3 regions of the Roseibium sp. R5 genome follow, and region 3 is predicted to be linked to each of the others. Evidence: riboswitches for the same ligand, from Rfam matches in the RefSeq annotation. Region 3 holds a riboswitch; each other region holds the start of a gene.
What was found. A riboswitch is a leader RNA that binds a small molecule or an ion and turns the genes downstream of it on or off. The one in region 3 is predicted to bind S-adenosylmethionine.
Positions count from the first base shown of each region.

Region 1 (6,597 bases), 1.9 Mb from region 3:
ACAAGCCCGCACTTCATCTCCTATGGCGTCAACGATCTACCGAGCCCCGGCCCCAGCATGATGAAAAAGGTTTTCAGAACCCCAATCATGACGTGGACAGTTCGGACACCAGGACAGTTGGAAGTCGCAAAACGGTTTGCCGATCAAATCGTCTTTGAGGGCTTCGATCCGGATCAATAACGGACAAGCATTCCAGGAACGGAATTCCCTCTTGCGGCGCAGCAAAGCGGCTCTACATTCTTGTAAACAATCCTTTTATGGCGGGCCGACACACTGACATGACGTCTTTTATTTCACCGGACAACGAACAGCCGCAAAAACCAGGCGCCGGTGACACGGAGACGACGCTCTCCATTAGACTTCTGTCATCCTTGGCAGATGTGCCGGCTGACAAATGGGATGCGGTTGCCAATCCCGGCTGGATCCTTAGCGAAGGCGGAAACCTGGCGCGCGCACAGGACGCTGTTGCGTCTCAAGATCTCACTTCCGCGCTAGCCCCTGAAGCTGATTCAGATTCTGAAGAAACAGACTTCAACCCTTTCTTATCCCACGCTTTTCTGGAAGCCTTGGAGGCATCTGGCTGCGCGACACGCCAGACTGGATGGATGCCCCGGCACATGGTGCTGGAGGATGGTAAAGGCGCGGTTCTTGGAGCCGTTCCCGCTTATCTGAAAAGCCACTCCCAGGGTGAATATGTCTTCGATCATGGTTGGGCCGACGCATTCTACCGGGCGGGCGGCGACTATTATCCAAAACTCCAGATATCGGTCCCTTTTACTCCGGCGACAGGCCGCCGTTTTCTGACCAGCTCCGACATCAACAGGGAAGCTGGGCTCCAGGCACTCGCAGCTGGCCTTGTACAGGTTTGCCAACGCACCGGCGCCTCCTCGGTTCACGCGACTTTTTTGACTAAACCGGAATGGGACTCGCTTGGCGATCTCGGTTATCTGAGGCGCACAGATCAGCAGTTCCACTGGGACGACAACGGCTACGAAACCTTCGACCAGTTTCTCGGCGACCTCGCCTCGCGCAAACGCAAGGCGATCAAAAAGGAACGCCGCGAAGCCATCAGCGCTGACGGGCTCGAAATCGAATGGGTCACCGGCAGCGATCTGACAGAAGCGCATTGGGATGCCTTTTACGGATTTTACATGGATACGGGCGCCCGTAAGTGGGGCCGCCCTTATCTCAATCGTGCCTTCTTCTCGCTAATCAGTGAACGGATGGCGGACCGCATTCTTCTGGTCTTGGCAAAACGCAATGGCCGGTATGTCGCCGGGGCCCTCAACTTTATCGGATCGGAAACCCTTTTCGGCCGCCACTGGGGTTGCACCGAACACCATCCGTTCCTGCATTTTGAGCTATGTTACTATCAGGCAATCGACTTTGCCATTTCCAAAGGCCTGAAACGCGTCGAGGCCGGCGCTCAGGGAGCGCACAAATTGGCGCGCGGGTACCTGCCGCAAACGACCTATTCTGCCCACTGGATTGCCCATGAGGGCCTTCACGACGCAGTCGCAGACTTTCTGGAGCAGGAGCGGCGCGCCGTTCAACGCGAAAACGAAGCGTTGGCTGAACATGCCCCTTTCCGGAAAGGCAGCTAAAACTTCCATTTGCCACGCGCCTGAGATCCAACAACAATTTGCCTCTTTCACAAGATCGGCATTCGTCTGCACAGGGCTTGCCGGATCGCGTCCAATCCATTACCTAGGGACCATCATCAAGAGTTGGGACAGATGCCCCACGCCAACCTGCCGATCCGGGCAAGGTGGTTCTTCGAACAGAAGATGCGGCCGTGAACTTCAAGTTCAAAGGCAACGAATCGGATCGAAGAAAGGCATCTGTCTCTGGTTACAGGACGCGCAAATGCCGATAAAAATTCCAAACGATCTGCCCGGCCGCCCCATTCTGGAATCCGAAGGCGTGATGATCATCCAGGAAGCGGATGCCATGCGTCAGGACATCCGCCCCCTGCGCATCGGTCTTCTCAACCTGATGCCGAACAAGATAAAGACAGAGACCCAATTCGCACGCCTTCTCGGCTCCACCCCGCTTCAGATCGATCTGACGCTGGTGCGCATGACCAACCACGTGCCACGGAACACGCCAACGGAGCATCTGGAAGCGTTCTATCGTCCCTGGGAAGAAGTCCGGAACGAGAAGTTCGACGGGTTCATCATCACCGGAGCCCCGGTGGAGAAGCTGCCCTTTGAAGATGTCGGATACTGGCAGGAAATGCGCGATGTGCTGGATTGGACCCAGACACATGTTCATCGCACGCTGACCATCTGCTGGGCGGCTCAGGCGGCCACTTATCACTTTCATGGCATGCCGAAATATGCGCGGGCCGACAAGGCAACGGGCGTCTACCGGCAACGGACGCGCGCGCCGGCCTCGCCGTATCTCCGAGGGTTTTCCGATGATTTCTGTCTGCCCGTCTCACGCTGGACGGAAACCCGGAAGGCCGACATTCCGGACGGCAGCAATCTGATGGTGCTGGCGGAAGATGACGAGACCGGTATGTGCCTCCTGGACGATCCGGAGCATCGCTGCCTGCATATGTTCAATCACATCGAGTATGACACGACGTCTCTGGCGGATGAATTCGAACGGGACAGCCAGGTGTCTGACACGCCGATCCGGCCGCAGAACTACTTTCCGGATGACGATGCCACCCGGCAGCCGGTGAATCGCTGGCGGGCCCACGCGCATCTCCTGTTCGGCAACTGGATCAATGAGATGTATCAGTCCACACCGTTTGATTTGAACAATATCGGCGAATAATCGGACACTGCCGGGCGGTCACAACCCTTGTTGTCGAACCGCCTGGCGGAGTAATGTGTCCGTCGACATTCGAAGACTTTTTCCCTTTTTAGAGGTACGCATGCCGATCGAAACGCCCGCCTACGACGACCAGAACATCTTTGCCAAAATCATGCGCAGAGAGCTGCCGAGTCACAAGGTCTATGAAGACGACAAGACGGTCGTGATCATGGACATCATGCCGCGCGGTGACGGACATGTGCTGGTCATTCCGAAGGCTCCATCCCGCAACATTCTGGACATCGCGCAAGAGGACCTGAACGCGGTGATGGCCACGGTCCAAAAGATGGCGCATGCAGTGATCAAAGCTTTTGGGGCAGATGGCACCACCATTCAGCAGTTCTCTGAACCAGCCGGCGGCCAGGTGGTGTTTCACACCCATGTCCACATCATCCCGCGCTTTGACGGCGTCAAGATGAAGCCGCACACCGGTGAAATGGCTGACAACGATCTACTTGCCGAACAAGCCGACAAGATCCGCGCTGCGTTGAGCTAAGCCTCAAACCCCGCGACACTTCTCCGGAGGCAAGTGCTGTGCCTCCGGATTTCACGACGACGCCTTGGATCAACTCGCGGCGGCGATCCCTGCCGGGTTCGCAGCGGCCTCATGCGCTGCATCGAGCACAGCCTCGTCTTCCAAAACTCTCTCGAAACTCGGCCGTGCGGTAATTCTCTCGGCATACTCGGTAAAGACCGGCCAGTCCGGCACCAGACCGAACATCAAGGTCCAGCGCAGAGCAGATCCCCAGAAGATGTCTGCTGCGGAAATCTGATCTCCGAGGAGATAGGGTGCTCTTACAAGCTGCGCCGCCAGAGCCTTCATCACGGCGTCATAGCTGCAATACGGCGCGATCTGCTGCGGTATATCCGTGTTGAACGCCTTGTTGACCACGGCGGGCTCAAAGGATGCAGCATAAAACGCCATCCACCGCAGATAAGCGCCACGCCGCGGATCGCTCAAACCTGGTGTCAGTCCTGCCTCGGGATAAAGATCAGCGGCATACAAGGCGATGGCGACAGATTCGGTAATAACCGTCTCACCGTCTTGAAGCGCCGGCACCTTACCTAGAGGATTGATCTTCAGATACTCTGGCGACTGCAGGTCACCAGCTTTCGCATTGTGTACTTTCAGCTCGTAATTGGCACCGAGTTCATCCAGCAGTACGCGGAGCGTGCTGGCGCGGCTGCGCGGTGCATAATGAAGCACGAGTTTGTGATCGGTCATGGCGGGGCTCCTTTGATCCGGTGTGGCCATTTGGCCAATGCGCGCCATGTATCAGCCCCCTGCTGACAGCCTTCTGTCAGGAGTGTCAGGAGCCCAAGATCCACCATCCTGTCAGTAGAAAAACAACCGCAGACAGCACTCCGACGATCACGCGCTGCCCGAGAGCCAAGAAGCAGACAAACCCGAAGGCCGCGGCCGCCAGCCGCAACCAGATCGGCGTGTCGCCCAGCACACCTTGGGGAAACAGAACAAGCTTGGAGATCACACCTGCAACCAGTGCCGTTGCAACGCACCGGACCCAGATGAAAAGTTCGCTGTCTTCGCGCAGTTTGCCGCCGGCAAAAACACCCAACCACCGCCACACATCGGTTGCAAGCCATCCTGCGACGAGGATCATCACATAGGGCCACCACCAGGTTTCCGTCATCAGGTCACTCATGACAGTCCCCGGCGCCAAAATCGTGTGACGAGATAGGCAAGCGTTCCGCCAAGCAGGCCAGTCCAAAGGAGATCAAGACCCGGAAAATAAAGGAAGAACAAAGGGCCAAGCACAAGGCCGGAAATCATCGCCGCCTTGTCGGCATTCATCCGCGCAGCGCCCCACAAGGAACACAGGAAGTAGACCGGTGTCACAAGGACAAGAGCCCCGGTGGCCATGGGCGGCATCCGCTCCACAAGCATGTAGGCAATCCCGGTGGACACAAAGACAAAGCTGGTCACCCCGCCGCCAAACCCGATGAAGAACGGCAACCGCCCTTCCCTCGGCAGGTCGGGCAAGTTATTCATCGCGTAGACCCAAGCCGTCACCGCCACAAAATGCGATGCGATCAGCAAGTGCCAGGTTTTGGTCTTACCCGGCACCTTCAGGAACGGCATCAACGCCATCGTCATGGGCATCAGACGCACGGATGCCAACGCAACCGCGACAGCGGCGGGGATCAATCCCATGCCCGACGCCATGGCTCCGGTCAAAACCACCACGGATGGCAAGGCCCACACCGCCCCTGTCATGAGAAGTGTTTCGGCCAGGCTCAATCCTGTTTCGCGGGCCATCCCGGCAAACCCGACAAAAGCAGACGTCAGGATGAAGGCGGGAATGGAAATCGCTGCGCGCGCGCCGCGCAGCATCCAGCCCCGGCCGGAAACGGGTGGCTTCGAGGATAGTTGCGGTTGCCCCGTGTCCTTTGAGGCAGTCATGAAGGCGTTTCCAAATTGCTGAAGTTAGTAAGGATTCCTTACCTTTATCCAGCAAACCTGTCCAGCCCACTGTCCGGTGGCTTCGGCCACCCGATCAAAATCCGCTTTAGACCGACCGTGTCAGCCCGCCATCAATTCGTATGTTCTGACCCGTGACATAGGCCGCTAAATCACTGGCGAGATAGGAAATTAACCCGGAAACCTCCTCCGATCGGCCATATCGGCCCATCGGGATGCGCGACCGGCGGTCTTCCTTTTCCGGCAAGCTGTCGATGAAGCCGGGCAACACGTTGTTCATGCGCACATTCTCAGAGGCGTACTTGTCCGAAAACAGCTTGGTGAAGGCAGCAAGACCGGCCCGGAACACGCCGGAGGTCGGAAACATCGGATCCGGCTCGAATACGGCAAAGGTGGATATATTGATGACAGTGCCGCCGCCCTGGCGTGCCATGATCGGTGCCACCAGACGGCTCGGACGGATCACATTCATCAAGTAATAATCCATTCCGAGATGCCAGTCTTCATCCGAGATCTCCATGATATCGCCCTTTGGACCGTGCCCGGCAGAGTTCACGAGAACATCAATGCGCCCGAAGGCAGTCATTGCCTTGTCGACAAATGCTTTCAGGTCATCGTTGCTCAGGTTTGAACCGGTGTGACCAATGCCGCCCAGTTCCTTTGCCAGTGCCTCCCCCTTCCCGGAGAACGACAGGATCGCGACTTTGAACCCGTCTGCCGCCAGCCGTCTGGCTGCATCCGCGCCCATGCCGGATCCACCAGCTGTAATCAGGGCCACTTTTTGTTCGCTCATGATATGTCTCCTTTGGGCATAGTCTTAACGATGAAGCATCTTCTTGACCAATCATGCTTTCTGCACCTAAACAGTAGAAAAGCTACTGCTTTAGTGAAACGGCGATGCGTCCTCCCAGCCTCAACAAACTCAGAGCATTTGATGCTGCGGCCCGGCACCTCAATTTCCGGCTGGCTGCAGAGGAGCTCAACCTTACACAAGGGGCAGTTGCCCAACAGGTTCGCGCTCTGGAGGATGAACTTGGTGTTCAGCTGTTCGACCGGCTTCCCCGCGGTCTCGCGCTGACCGCACCGGCGGAAAGGTTTCACGCTCAAGTTCGGCGTGGGCTCGATGAAATCGATCGGGCGATAAACGATGTATCCCAACAGGTTCCACGCATCACACTCAGCCTGCCCCCGTCCTTTGCCGCGCTGTGGCTTGTTCCCCGTCTGCCTGGTTTTCTGGACAAAAATCCGGGATTGGATCTGGCAACACTGGCCACCGAGCGGCTGGCAACCTTCAAAGGCGACGGCGTCGACCTGGCCATTCGGATCGGCGCCCC
Region 1 covers NZ_CM146910.1:3,212,058-3,218,654, reverse strand. Annotated here, with positions in the region: gene AC0J4F_RS15155 (glycerophosphodiester phosphodiesterase family protein) at 1-180, shown strand, start outside; gene AC0J4F_RS15150 (GNAT family N-acetyltransferase) at 279-1,604, shown strand; SAM-I-IV-variant riboswitch at 1,713-1,832, shown strand; gene AC0J4F_RS15145 (homoserine O-succinyltransferase) at 1,867-2,784, shown strand; gene AC0J4F_RS15140 (HIT family protein) at 2,891-3,319, shown strand; gene AC0J4F_RS15135 (glutathione S-transferase family protein) at 3,389-4,048, opposite strand; gene AC0J4F_RS15130 (AzlD domain-containing protein) at 4,134-4,487, opposite strand; gene AC0J4F_RS15125 (AzlC family ABC transporter permease) at 4,484-5,245, opposite strand; gene AC0J4F_RS15120 (SDR family oxidoreductase) at 5,352-6,056, opposite strand; gene AC0J4F_RS15115 (LysR substrate-binding domain-containing protein) at 6,161-6,597, shown strand, end outside.
Region 1: it holds a riboswitch for S-adenosylmethionine, as region 3 does, so the genes downstream of both, AC0J4F_RS15145 (homoserine O-succinyltransferase) here and AC0J4F_RS23730 (O-succinylhomoserine sulfhydrylase) in region 3, are expected to answer to the same signal.

Region 2 (6,597 bases), 360 kb from region 3:
GCCAAGATCTGGTTCAATCAACCGCACCACATCGCCAATGCGGATGTCATCTGCCTCTTTGGCAATCCGGATCCCGCCGCCACGGCCCCGGGTCGTTTCCAGGTAGCCGGCCTTGGCAAGTTGAGCCACTATTTTCATGACATGGGATTTCGCCAGGCCAAGTTGCGCGGTCAACTTGTCCACTGTCTGCGGGGCATCTGATTGGCTGATTGCCATCAGGAGTCTCAAGGCGAAATCACTGGCTTGACTGAGGCGCATTTCCAGAACTTTCAAAACATTCATTTTATATGTTGATTTTAGCGTGCACTTCTGCCATTTAAAAGATTCATTTTATATGAATGTTATGAGGTTGCGATGCAAATCAAACAAACACCACAGGAAACAGGTAACGCGGTCGCCCGCTCCGACGGGGCCTGTGAGGTGCAATACGCCGAAGTCACTCCCGAGACGATCCGGATCCTTGTGCATTCATTCTATGGGACTTTACGCCAGCAACCCCATCTCGGTGAGATCTTTGAAAAGCGTCTCGGAGGGCGTTGGCCGGAGCACCTTGAGAAGATGGAACGGTTTTGGCAGTCCGTTCTCCTGAAAAACGGGACCTACAAAGGCAAGCCGGTTCCGGAACACCTGAAACTAAAGGAAGTGGTCAGCTCGGATTATGGCGATTGGCTCGACGTATTCCGGCCGGTAGCACGCGAGATTTTTGTTTCGGACGTTGCCGAAGAGATCATCGCCATTGCCGAACGGATTGCTCAGAGCCTGTGGCTCGCAACGTTCGGTTTTGCCGGCAGTACACCGCCGGGGGAACTCTTTACTGAACAAGCCTGATAGGAGGGGCTCATGTTACCGGCAATCGTCTTGGTGGCCGAAGGTCTGGTTGTTTTGTGGTTCGCGGTCTTCATCGGAATGATGGTGTCCATGTACCTGGATTCCAGATCCATGCCTTTGCCACGCCTCGATGTGGCGGGGCGAACGCTGATTGGCAGCGCCAAACTCGCCTTTGCGGTCGGAATGACCGCATTGGCGGCACTGACCTATTATGAAATCCCTATGTTCTGAATTTACAGGAGACACCAATGTTCAGTGCAAAATGGACACAACGTGGCTTACCCATCCTCTTGATCTGGATTGCAGCACCAATGCCGCTTTGGATCATGGCCATTCTGATGCTGATTATCTGATTGATAGCGTTGTGTTTTGAAGCGGTTGGGCTAGGCTCGGTAAAACACGAAACTGGAGCGACCGCTTTGAGTGAAGAAACACCGCAAGGGGAACTGACCCTCCGGACAATGGCAATGCCGGCCGACACCAATGCATCTGGTGATATCTTTGGCGGGTGGGTGCTGTCTCAGATGGATCTCGCCGGTGGGATTGCCGCGGGGCAAAGAGCGCAGGGCCGCGTTGTCACGATCGCAGTCGACAAGATGAAATTCATCCGCCCGGTCCATGTCGGAGATGTCTTGTGTGTTTACACAAGCGTCGGCCGCGTCGGGACAAGCTCCATGGAAATCAAACTGGAAGCCTGGGCTTTGCGCCACCGTTTCGGCGGCCGGGAAAAAGTCACCGAAGCGATTTTCACGATGGTCGCCGTTGATGACCAAGGCAAGCCACGTCCAGTCCCCAAGGACACTCCGGCTCCGCAGTAATCAGGCGCGCAAGGATCTGCGCGCCAGCAGGTCCGCAAACAGCTCTTCATCGACCGCGCAAATGCAGCCATTGGCCCAAAGGCGCAACAATGCCTGTAAGCGGTCGACCCGCTCATGCTGGGTCAACCGGCGTTTGTGGCGTGGCAGTCCGCCATACACCCGAATGGTCTTCATGCGGGCCAGCACACAATCTTCCGCGGTAGATTGCCAGATCTCGGCCGCTGTCTGATCGGCCTCTTCGGCGTCCTGGTATCTGATCAACTCGGCCGCTTGTCCGGCCAGCGCATCTTGAAACAAAAAATCCTCCATCGGTTGCCCGAGGAGGACTGGCGCAGGAAAACTACCGCTTCGTTGCCGCGCAGCCTCTTTTGAGTGTCTGGACGGCCGCATCCCTGTTGCGGAAACCACCTTGCCCGGTCGGCAGGTTGGCGAGGGCGCCAGCCCTTCTCTTGATGATGGCAGGCTTATGCCATGAGTTCCGTTTTTTGGCAAGTCATCCAAGAACCGAAGGACTCCAACGGTTATTGATTGCGGTCATAGTCGATTTTTCCATCGACCAGATGAATGCGACGCTGCATCCGGCCGGCAATATCCATGTCGTGCGTAACGGCTATCACTGTGGTTCTTTGTTGATCGACAATCGATTGAAGCGACATAAACACCTGCTCTGTCGCGACAGAATCGAGACTGCCGGTCGGCTCGTCTGCAAGGATCAGGTCCGGCGCATTGGCAAGCGCTCTTGCAACGGCGACGCGTTGACGCTGCCCGCCGGACAATTGGGCAGGTTGCCGGTGCAAAAAGTTCTCCAAGCCGAGATCTTCCAAGAGACCTGCCGCGCGGTCCTTTTGCTCAGCTGCAGCAAGAGCGCCAAGTTTTTGCATTGGAATCATCACGTTTTCCATAGCGGTGAATTCCGGCAAGAGAAAGTGGAACTGGAAGACAAAGCCGATCTTTTCCAGCCGCAAGTGAGCCATTTCGGTCTTCGATAAATCGTGCGTCTTGCGGCCGCCAATCAGGACTTCGCCCTCCGTCGGCCGGTCCAGAAGTCCAAGCAGATACAATAGAGATGATTTTCCAGAGCCCGATGGGCCGGTGATCGCGACGAACTCCGATGTGCCGATCGAAAACGAGATGTTCTCCACGAGAGTGACCGGAACTACAGCCGGAAGAATGCGGGTCAAGCCTCGCGTTTCCAAAAGTGGGGCAGGGGTGGTTGGGATCGGGGCAACGTTCATGTCAGGTCGCGCCCCGGATGATGTCGACAGGATTGAGCGCGGCAGCCTTTCTGGCAGGCACAAAACCGGCAATGCCCGCAGACAGAAGCGCCAGACCACTGGCGATCATGTAATGCACATGAGAAAAGTATATCGGCAGACGGGTCATTTCGATGTCGGTGGTGACCTCGAATTTGATTGTTGCAAGATAACTCGACAATCCAAATCCAAGTGCAGACCCGACAAGTGCTCCGAGCACACCGATCACCAAACCCTCCAGGACGAAAATCTGCTGTATGTCGGGTTCCGGAAACCCCAGCGATTTCAGGATGGCAATGTCCCGGGCCTTTTCATGCACGATCGTTGAAATGATGTTGTAGATCCCGAAACCGGCGACCAGAAGAATACCGCCGACAGCAGTAAACATGATCACGTTGCGGACAAAGAAAGCCTCCATCAGCCCTTCATTGGCCTCTTCCCAGGAGATCGACTTGTAGCCCAATTGCCGCTCGGCCCTTGCAGCAACTGCGACGGCTTCATCGATGTTTCTCAGCCGGATCGTGATGGCATTGATGATGTCAGGTTTTTCCAGAAGGATCTGGACGGCTTTGAGAGGCGCATAGGCGAGGCTTTCGTCGCTGGTGGTGATCCCGGTATGGAACAGGCCGACAATCTTGAACCGTTTCGCGACCCCGTTTGCTGAGGTCAACGTGACTGTGTCTCCAAGGTCAGCGCCAAGCCGTTCGGCTGCCTTGTCGCCTAAAACCAATCCGTTGGAGGTTGTGCCGAGGTCCTCAAAGGCCCCCTCCCGGATGTCCTCGCCAATGTTGGACACGAGAAGTTCCTGCTTTGGGCGGACACCAATCAGCGTCATGCCAATGTCCTGGCCGCTGTAGCGCAGCACAGCCTGACCCGTCAGGCGTTGTGCGATGTCGCCGTCAACCCAATCTCGCAGCGAAGCTAAAGCTTCCGTTGGATTGCGGATCCCACGCAAGTCCTCCAACGGCCGCAAACCGCGAAAGGCAACAGCATCATAAACGGAGCTGGCCGGTTGGGCTGTTGGCGTCCGCTTATCATCCTTGATCTCCACATGCGGAATGGCGTCGATTAAGGTTGCCATGAAGTCACGTTGAGAGCCCTCCATGAGGGCGGCCATGGCAATGGAAAACCCAACACCGAGTGCAACACCAAGCGTGGAGACCACCGTTTGCCGGAGCCTGTTGCGCACATGGGTCGCAGCGATGCGGAGCTGAAGGATCATTCTGGCGTGCCCTCGGCCACCGGCTCAACCTTCTGGCCATCAGAGAGATCGTCGCGAAACGGCAGGAGAACAGCATCTCCGTCAGCAATACCATCGAGAATTTCGACAGCTCGGATCCCGGTTATCCCGGTTTCGACGACGATGGTCTCAACGGTGTTGCTGCTGGAAACAGTCTGAAGCCGCTGACCATCGAGAGCGGCCACCGGTACGAGCACCGTTTCCGGCTTTTCAAGGGTGACTATGTTGATTTCGGTGGTCATGCCGATGTGAAGCGGCGTGTCCTTTGGAAGGTCCAGGTAGACGCGATAGTTCTTCAAAACCGGATCCCCTTTAGGGGTGATCCGGGCAACGGTCGCGGTAAGGTCCTGCCCCGGAAAGGCGTCCGCCCGAACCAGCGCTGTTTGGCCCGCGGCGACTTTTGGAATGTCCTCCTCATTGACTTCTGCGACAAGTTGCAAGGGTTTGGGCTGGCCGATCCAAAACAGGATGTCTCCGGGTTCGGCGACCTCGCCGACAGACCCGTCCTGCCGCAAAACGACGCCATCCATTGGCGCGACGATCTTGTAGTCCCGCAGACGTTCTGTTTGCGCGGCTATGACGGCATTTACCTGAATAAGCTCGCTCTGCGCGCGGTCATAAAGATGTTGGCTGATGACCCGGCGCTCCAGCAGCTGCAGCGCCCGCTCACTCTCAGATTTCGCTAGGGATTGGCGGGCTTCCAGTTCCGCAAGTGCCGCCCGCGCATCGCCGCTGTCGAGCTCGGCCAGCTGATCGCCCTTTTGTACGACCATGCCCTCGCAGCCACACAAGGACACGATGCGTTCTCGCAAAATCGACGTGACCTTCGCCCAGTTGACCGGTTCGACCACGGCTGTTGCGTAGACGACATCGGCAGCCGATCCGATAAACGCCTCGGTGACGGTGACCTTCGGAGGTCTGGCAGACCACCAGTTCCATGCTGAAAAAGCCGCACCGAGAGCGGCCAAAATGAGCAAATAGCGGAAGTATCGCATGGCACTACCTGTTTCGTATCCGGCCAAACTAGTCCGTTTGACGTGGTCCGCCATGCGGTGGATCAATCGACAGATTTCACGAGGAATCTAAACTCTCAATTCTGCTCAGAAAAAGAAAAGCCGGCTGACTGCTCCACCGGCGATATTCTCAAAAGGAAAGGATGATCAGAGGTCCGAGACCTTGACTACCAGCTTGCCTGTATTGCTGCCATCGAACAGCTTGTTGAAGACGATTGGTGCGTTTTCCAGCCCCTCTTCAACATGAAGCCGGTACTTGAGTTTGCCTTGCATCATGAGTTTACCGAGTTCGGAGAACAGCATTGGGTAAGATGCATAATGGTCCGGCATGGTGAAGCCCTTGAGCATCAGACGTCGCCGGATGATGGTCGTCATATCGAGCGGATCCGGATCGATATCGCCGTTGTAAGCGGAAATGAAGCCGCAGAAGATCATGCGGCCATGCGCGGCCATATTGCGGAAGGCTGCCTTGAAGGGCGCACCACCGACATTCTCGAAATGCAGGTTGATGCCGTCCGGAGCGAACTCGGCAAGCCCTTTGCTCAGATCGTCGGTCTTGTAGTTGAGGGCTGCGTCAAAGCCGAGGTCCTTGGTCAGCCAGTCACACTTTTCCTGTGTCCCCGCAATACCGATCACGCGTAGGCCGAGCGCCTTGCCGATCTGGCCGACCAGAGAGCCAACCGACCCGGCGGCTCCGGTTACACAGAGCGTTTCGCCTTCCTTCGGTTGACCCTCAATGACCAGGCCCTGATAGGCGGTCACCCCTGGCAGGCCAAGAACGCCCATATAGTGCTCAATTCGGTCCATTTGCGGGACAACGCTGATCTCGCCGGGAGCCACGTCGACATATTTCGTCCAGCCTGGTGTGCCGGAGACCCAATCACCGACCTTGTAGGCATCAGACTTGCTCTCCTCAACAACGCCAACACCCAACGAGCGCATCGTCTCACCCAATTGAACTGGCGGAATATAGCTCTTTGTGTCCGGCGAGACCCAACCGCGCATCGCCGGGTCCAGGGAGACATAAACGACACGAATGCGCGCCTTGCCATCTGCCAGAGGTCCCATGTCTTCTTCGACACGGTCGAAGTGCTCCGGTCCGAGTTTTCCTTCGGGACGGGATTTCAGGGTCAAGTGCAGGTTCTGCATCTCAGTGTCCTTGGTTTAACGCAAAATGTGTATACGCACCGCATTATACGTAAGCGAACTATCGCATTGAGCGCAAGTGGCAAGATGGGCTCTCAAACGGTTATCGATAACCCGTGTTGTTCTGTCGGTTCGTCAACACGCGGCCACCCAGTCGGGGCTCAATAGTGTGGCGGCTTCTCGATCTGATGACCAGGCAACACGTTTTCAATCAACTCTTCGACCTGATCGGTCATGTTGAGGAGCTTTCGGGTCAGCCGGTCAATCTGTTTCCCTTGCTCAACGACAACGCCATTCAG
Region 2 covers NZ_CM146910.1:177,251-183,847, reverse strand. Annotated here, with positions in the region: gene AC0J4F_RS00905 (RrF2 family transcriptional regulator) at 1-282, opposite strand, end outside; gene AC0J4F_RS00900 (group III truncated hemoglobin) at 355-828, shown strand; gene AC0J4F_RS00895 (hypothetical protein) at 841-1,059, shown strand; gene AC0J4F_RS00890 (acyl-CoA thioesterase) at 1,290-1,646, shown strand; gene AC0J4F_RS00885 (hypothetical protein) at 1,647-1,943, opposite strand; SAM-I-IV-variant riboswitch at 1,985-2,107, opposite strand; gene AC0J4F_RS00880 (ABC transporter ATP-binding protein) at 2,168-2,881, opposite strand; gene AC0J4F_RS00875 (ABC transporter permease) at 2,883-4,121, opposite strand; gene AC0J4F_RS00870 (efflux RND transporter periplasmic adaptor subunit) at 4,118-5,188, opposite strand; gene AC0J4F_RS00865 (MDR family NADP-dependent oxidoreductase) at 5,300-6,301, opposite strand; gene AC0J4F_RS00860 (SlyX family protein) at 6,460-6,597, opposite strand, start outside.
Region 2: it holds a riboswitch for S-adenosylmethionine, as region 3 does, so the genes downstream of both, AC0J4F_RS00885 (hypothetical protein) here and AC0J4F_RS23730 (O-succinylhomoserine sulfhydrylase) in region 3, are expected to answer to the same signal.

Region 3 (6,597 bases):
GTCTGCGCCCTGCAGAACGCGCAAGGTCGGCATTCCGGACGTGCCGGCAGGTTCGCCATCGTCCTTGCCGCTTTCCTCGATCCGGTCATCATCGAGAAGCCGCCGGTGCGCGGTTACAATATGATTGGCTTTGCGGTGTTCCTTGCGCAGTTCTTCCAGACGGGTGTCGAACTGCTCAATCGGCACCAAGAAGGCCAGGAACCGGGACTTCCGGTCTTCCAGGAAGCCTTCGTATTCGCGGGTGATGGTTTTCAAGGACATTCAGTGTTCAGGTTGATGCCTTGAAATGCTTGGAGAGCTTCAAGGCTTGGCCCTGATAGTTGGAGCCGATGCCCTCGCCATAAAGTGTCGCGGGCCGTTCGGCCATGTGTTCATAGACAAGGCGGCCGATGGTCTGCCCGTGTTCCACGATAAAGGGCACGTCATGGGAGCGGACTTCCAGAACCGCGCGTGAGCCTACACCGCCAGCGCCCGCATGGCCGAAGCCGGGATCGAAGAAACCGGCATAATGCACCCGGAACTCCCCGACCAGTGGATCGAAGGGCACCATCTCGGCGGCATAGTCCGGTGGGACGTGCACGGCTTCCTGGCTGACGAGTATATAGAAAGCGTCCGGATCAAGGATCAGTTCAGCATTCTGCCGGCGGTAGATCGGTTCCCAGAAATCAAGCGGGTCTTGAGCGCCGACCAGATCAACATCAATCAGCCCGGAATGATGTTTGGCGCGGTAACCGATCAGGCTGCCCGGGCCTTCGCCTTCGAGATCAATGGAAAGCTGGACACCGCCGCCGATCCGCTCATTGCCGCCGCTCATCAGGGTTTCTGATTTGTGGATGCCTTCAAGATCAGCATCCGGGATCAGCGATTGTCCCCGCCGGAAGCGTATCTGACTGAGGCGGGAGCCGGAACGCACCAGGATCGGGAAAGTAAGCGGCGAAATTTCTGCATAAAGCGGTCCGGCATAGCCGGCTGGAATGGTGTCGAATGCCTGGCCATTGTCCGTAATTACGCGGGTGAACACATCAAGACGCCCGGTGGAGCTTTTTGGATTGGCCGTTGCCGAAATGTCGGGCCGCAGCGCCAGGCTTTCCTGCAACGGAACGATGTAGACGCACCCCGTCTCTAGAACGGCCCCGTCCTGAAGATCAATGGTATGAAGCTTCAACTGCTCTAAGCGGTCCGCCACCTTGATGTCCGGACCGGGCAGAAAACTTGCGCGTACCCGGTAGGCAACGGTTCCAAGCCGTAGATCGAGGCTCGCAGGCTGAATTTGACCTTTGACAGGGGGTTGCGCTGCGCAAATCTCCTGCGCTGCGAACATCGCCTGAATGACTCGCTCGGGCAAAATTCCGCTCGCGGCGATCAATGCGCTGCCTGTGGTGCTTTGGTCCGCTGATACGTTCATCAATTCATCCTGCAATCGTCGTCTAACGTCCTTAACGGATGCGGCTGGCCCCGCCAACTCTCTTTCTGGCCAATCTCAGGAAAAGGGGGAGGTAGATTGACCGAAAGCCCATTTTCGCTTAAGTGAAAGCCACCTCGTGGTGATTTGGGCCGGCCGGCTTGCAGCCACGTTAAACAAGTCGCTAAAAAGGCCGGAGGTGCAAACCCCGGTCTTGAGGCTGGGGTTTTTTCGTTTGGAGCGAACATCGACATGACTGACACCAAGAACACCGCCGGAACCAACTGGCGCCCTGCAACCGCACTCGTTCATGGCGGCACGACCCGCTCACCTTTCGGCGAGACGTCCGAGGCGATGTTCCTGACACAGGGTTTTGTGTACGACAGTGCGGAAGCGGCCGAAGCACGGTTCAATGGTGAAGATCCGGGGTTTGTCTATTCGCGGTATGCCAACCCAACCGTCGCGATGTTCGAAGACCGCATCAAGATGCTGGAAGGCGCGGAAGCTGCGCGGGCAACCGCCAGCGGCATGGCCGCGGTCAATCTTGCCCTGATGGCGTCGGTCAAGGCGGGGGATCATGTGGTTGCGGCGAAGGCCCTTTTCGGCTCGTGCCGCTACATCTGCGAGACCCTGCTGCCGCGTTTTGGTGTTGAGAGCACGCTGGTCGATGGGACGGACATCGAGCAGTGGAAAGCGGCCGTCAAGCCGAACACCAAGGCCCTGTTCCTGGAAAGCCCGACCAACCCGACCCTGGAAGTCATTGACATCGCTGCGGTTGCGGAAATTGCAAAGTCGGTTGGTGCGCGCCTGATCGTTGACAACGTGTTCGCGACGCCGATGTACCAGTCTCCTCTGAGCCTCGGCGCGGATGTGGTCATCTATTCCGCCACCAAACACATTGACGGGCAGGGGCGGTGTCTTGGTGGTGTGGTTCTGTCGGATGAAGAGTGGATCACCGAAGAGGTGATGCCTTTTGTCAAACACACTGGCCCGCACATGAGCCCGTTCAGTGCCTGGGTGCTTTTGAAGGGGCTCGAAACATTGCCGCTGCGCGTGGCACAGCAGACGAACAGTGCCGGCCAGATTGCGGACTTTCTGGCGGGTCAGTCCAAGGTGACACGCCTGATTTACCCGGGGCGGGACGATCACCCGCAAGCCGAGATCGCCAAGCGTCAGATGCGCGGTGGTTCGACGATGGTGGCGCTTGAAATCGAGGGCGGCAAGGAGGTTGCATTCCGGTTTGTGAATGCGCTGGACCTGATCCGGATCTCTAACAACCTCGGTGATGCCAAAAGCCTGATCACCCACCCGGCAACGACCACCCACCAGTCGATCGGTGAGGAAGCCCGCGCCGAGCTTGGCATCACCGACGGCATCCTGCGCCTTTCTGTTGGTCTGGAAGACCCGCAGGATCTTCTTGAGGACGTCGAAAAGGCACTGGCGGCGATATAGTCTGCCATTTCAACGATTGATCAGGCTCCCGGATAAGGACTGGCCATTTTGAGCCAGGTGACTTGCATCTCTCCGTCAACAAGCTCCTGATGGCCTGCAAGGAATTGTTGAATGTACGGCATCTGGAGGTGTTCCTTTAGGTCTGCCAGAGACGCCCAGGCTTCGTAGAAGACAAAGAGATCCGGGTCGGCCCGGTCGCGATGCACGTGATATTGAAGCGCGCCTGTCTCTTCCCGTGTCGGGGGGACGAGCGCAACAAGTGCCTGTTCCAGTTTTTCAGCAGAACCGGGCCGTGCGCGGGCTTGACCGACCAGCGCATAAGGACCGGTTTCATCGGCGTCGGGTTCCGGGAGCGCGAAGTCAGGATTGGACATGAAGATCTCCTTAGGTATGATGTGTGTCGTACCTAGGCGAATAAAAGGTAAGATGCAAGTCTTACCTATCGAGTGGCGCAAGAGGGATGAGATGGGAGAGAAGGACGACAATCTGGAGCCGGTCGATCTGGACCTGGGAAAGGTCCTCACCGCCTTGGCAGATCCTCATCGGCGCCGCGTGATCCGGGAATTGGTCCGGGCGGACACGGGTACGGAGCGAACCTGTGCCTCCTTCCAGCTTCCGGTCAGCAAGGCCACAGTGACGCACCATTTCCGGGTGTTGCGGGAAGCGGGCTTGATCCGGCAAGTCGATCGGGGCAATTCCAGAGCCGCAGCATTGCGCAGGGAGGAGATCGATACTCGTTTTCCCGGATTGCTGCCGCTGATTGCTGAAGAGATCAGCCCCTGACATCCTGATCTAACGCGTCGATGCCAGAAGTCCGGCCGCCGTCAGCAAGGTGCCGCCCGCCGTCCGGTTCAGAAGTCTTGGATGTTGTCTCAGGAAACCGAGGCACTGTTTGGCACCGGCCGCATAAAGCATCACAAACGCAAAATCGAGTGCGGCCATGGTTGGGCACATGATCGATAACTGGGGCAGGACCGGCGCCGTCGGATCTATGAATTGCGGAAAGAAGGCGGTGAAAAAGACCAGTGCCTTCGGGTTGCCAAACGCAACCGCAAAGCCGCTCGCGTAAAGCCGCGCCGGGTGGGACGACCGATCTGGTGTTGCTGCGTCAGGTAGAGTTGGTGCTGACCGCCACATTTTGACGGCCATAAAGATCAGCACACCGACACCTGCCCATTTTATGGCCTGAAACGCGACTGCCGAGTTGGCGATGATGATGCCCAGGCCTGCTGCGACCAGCAGCATCTGGATCATATTGGCGGAGATGTCTCCGAGGGCAGTATAGAGCGTGCGTTTCGTCCCGAACTGCAAGGCATGAACCATACCCAATAGGATACTGGGACCAGGTGTCATGGTCAGGATGAGAGAGGCGGCGACGAAGGCGAGCCAGGTTTCTAGGGGCATGATGTTGTCCAGACGGCAATTGTGCTGGAAGGTCGAATAGAGATATATCTCGGTATAAGAAAATAACTTGAGGTTATATTTTTGCCGTCAGATTCTCAAGATCTTCCTCTCGCAATGGTCCGTGCTCTTTGGATCATCGAGGAAACGGGAAGTGTTTCCGAAGCCGCTCGGGCCCTTGGCATATCTCAACCGGCTGTCAGCAAGGGCATTGCACAGCTGGAAAAGCGGTTTGGACTGGATTTGCTCATTCGCGGGGCCCGGCCACTCGGGTTGACCGAAGAAGGGCAAGCCTTGGCGGCATTTGCCCGTCAGGCCGATCTTCTGCAAGACAAAGCGCTCCGTCATTTGCAGGATGTCCGGCGGGACAGGATCGGGACCGTCCGCCTCGGGTCCTTTGGATCGTCCGCCTCCTTTCATATTCTCCCAAGGCTACTTGGCGAGTTTGGCCGGAAATTTCCCGGTATTGACGTTGAGATCCTGGAATTCCCGGACGCAGACCTTGAAACGGTTTTGCGCAACGGCGGCGTTGATGCGGCGATCTTGGCGGATCCGCATAAAGAGGACCTGGACGTTCTCCCGCTCGTGTCGGACGAGCTGGTCGCCCTGGTTCGGGACGATCATCCGTTGGCGGTACGGTCAACGGTGCGGGCGGAGGACCTTTGCCAAGATCCCTTTATCCTGACCAAAGGCGGGAGCGCGCCGTTGGTTGAGAAATGGCTCGCAGCTGCCGGACAGACGCCGAATGTGGCGCACACCATATTGCAGGTGAATTCGATCCTGGCACTGGTCAAGGCTGGCCTTGGGGTGTCGATCATTGCAAAACTCGCTCTTCCGTCTGAGCCGGTTGGCGTGAAAGTCTTGCCGCTCACCCCAACTGCACCAAGGTCGATTATCTTGGCCCGGATCGACAAGGCTCCGCGGTCTCGTGCCGCGCGCACTTTTTGGCAATTCTGCGAGAGCACTTGGACCTGAATGGCCGGATCTGAATGGCCGGATCTAATTGGTACGACAGGCGATCAACGATCCTTCAAGGCGCTGAGACCGATCAGGACGCGGGCACCAGCGGACACAAGGCAAACGGCGGCAAAAGCCCAGGCAAGGACAGGGAACCAAGCTGGAACAAGTGCCATCAGCAAAAAGAGACCGATGGTTTCGGTGCCCTCCGCCAAGCCGCCAATGTAAAAAAGCGACTTTGCCCCCTGGTGGCTGGTCGTAAGGTTGCGTTTTTCCGCCATGATGGCAAAGGCGAGAAAAGCGGAGCCGTTGGCATAAAAACTTGCAAGCAGAGCCGCTGCCGGCAGGGCATTGGTCTCTGGAGCCTGAATTGCAAAGGCGAGTGGAATTACACCGTAGAAAAAGAAGTCGAGCGTGATGTCCAGATAGCCGCCAAGATCCGTTTTCTGGCTGGCGCGCGCAACCGCACCATCCAATCCGTCAAACAGCCGGTTGAGGGCGATAAGAACAAACCCTGCCAGAAAATATCCAAAAGCAATTGAGACGGCAGCCAATAGCCCCAAGCAAAAACCGGACACTGTCACCATATTGGCGCTGATGCCGGCATTCGCCAGCCGCACCCCAATTGCATTCAGGGGAGGATCGATCATTGGTCGAAGGCGGGCATCAAACATGTAGAAGCGGCTTTACGAAGGATTGTTTGGGCGTTAATGCGAAATCCGGTCCGATTTCACAAGCCACACTCTTTCACGGTTGCGTCAATCGCCCTATAAGCCACATGCAACTCGGCCACTCGGCCGGAATGATAAAAGGAACAATCGTGTCTGGCAGTTACCGCGCCATAACCGACAATATCGAAGTCTCCGTAGAGCCTTATTATCTGGACGATGAGTCGAAGCCAGAAGACCAGGAGTTTATCTGGGCCTATCTCGTTGAGATCCACAACGGTGGTGACAAGCCTGTACAGCTCAAGAGCCGGTATTGGATGATCACGGACGCTCTCGGCCGGCTGGAAGAAGTGCGCGGTGAAGGTGTGGTTGGTGAGCAGCCTGTGATCGAGCCGGGGGAGACCTACGAGTATTCCTCTTATTGCCCGCTTGCGACCGATTCCGGGATCATGGCCGGATCATACGAAATGGAGCGCCCAGACGGCACGACCTTCCAGGTTGAAGTGCCCGCCTTCTCGCTGGACCTTCCAGATACGATCCGCAGCCTCAACTAGGTTGGGCTCCGGCGCTTTCAGACACTGTAGAGGCCGCCCGCAAAACCGATCAGGACCCACAAGATCCATTTCCGTCGGTTGAACGCGGTGAGCAGGGCAACGGCCAGGATCGCCATGACAGCATAGATCGCATGTCCGGCAAAACCGGTGCCAAGGACGAGCG
Region 3 covers NZ_CM146910.1:5,065,659-5,072,255, reverse strand. Annotated here, with positions in the region: gene AC0J4F_RS23740 (YigZ family protein) at 1-261, opposite strand, end outside; gene AC0J4F_RS23735 (2'-deoxycytidine 5'-triphosphate deaminase) at 269-1,405, opposite strand; SAM riboswitch at 1,532-1,611, shown strand; gene AC0J4F_RS23730 (O-succinylhomoserine sulfhydrylase) at 1,655-2,854, shown strand; gene AC0J4F_RS23725 (putative quinol monooxygenase) at 2,875-3,228, opposite strand; gene AC0J4F_RS23720 (ArsR/SmtB family transcription factor) at 3,320-3,637, shown strand; gene AC0J4F_RS23715 (LysE family translocator) at 3,647-4,258, opposite strand; gene AC0J4F_RS23710 (LysR family transcriptional regulator) at 4,373-5,230, shown strand; gene AC0J4F_RS23705 (CDP-alcohol phosphatidyltransferase family protein) at 5,275-5,886, opposite strand; gene apaG (Co2+/Mg2+ efflux protein ApaG) at 6,015-6,434, shown strand; gene AC0J4F_RS23695 (hypothetical protein) at 6,452-6,597, opposite strand, start outside.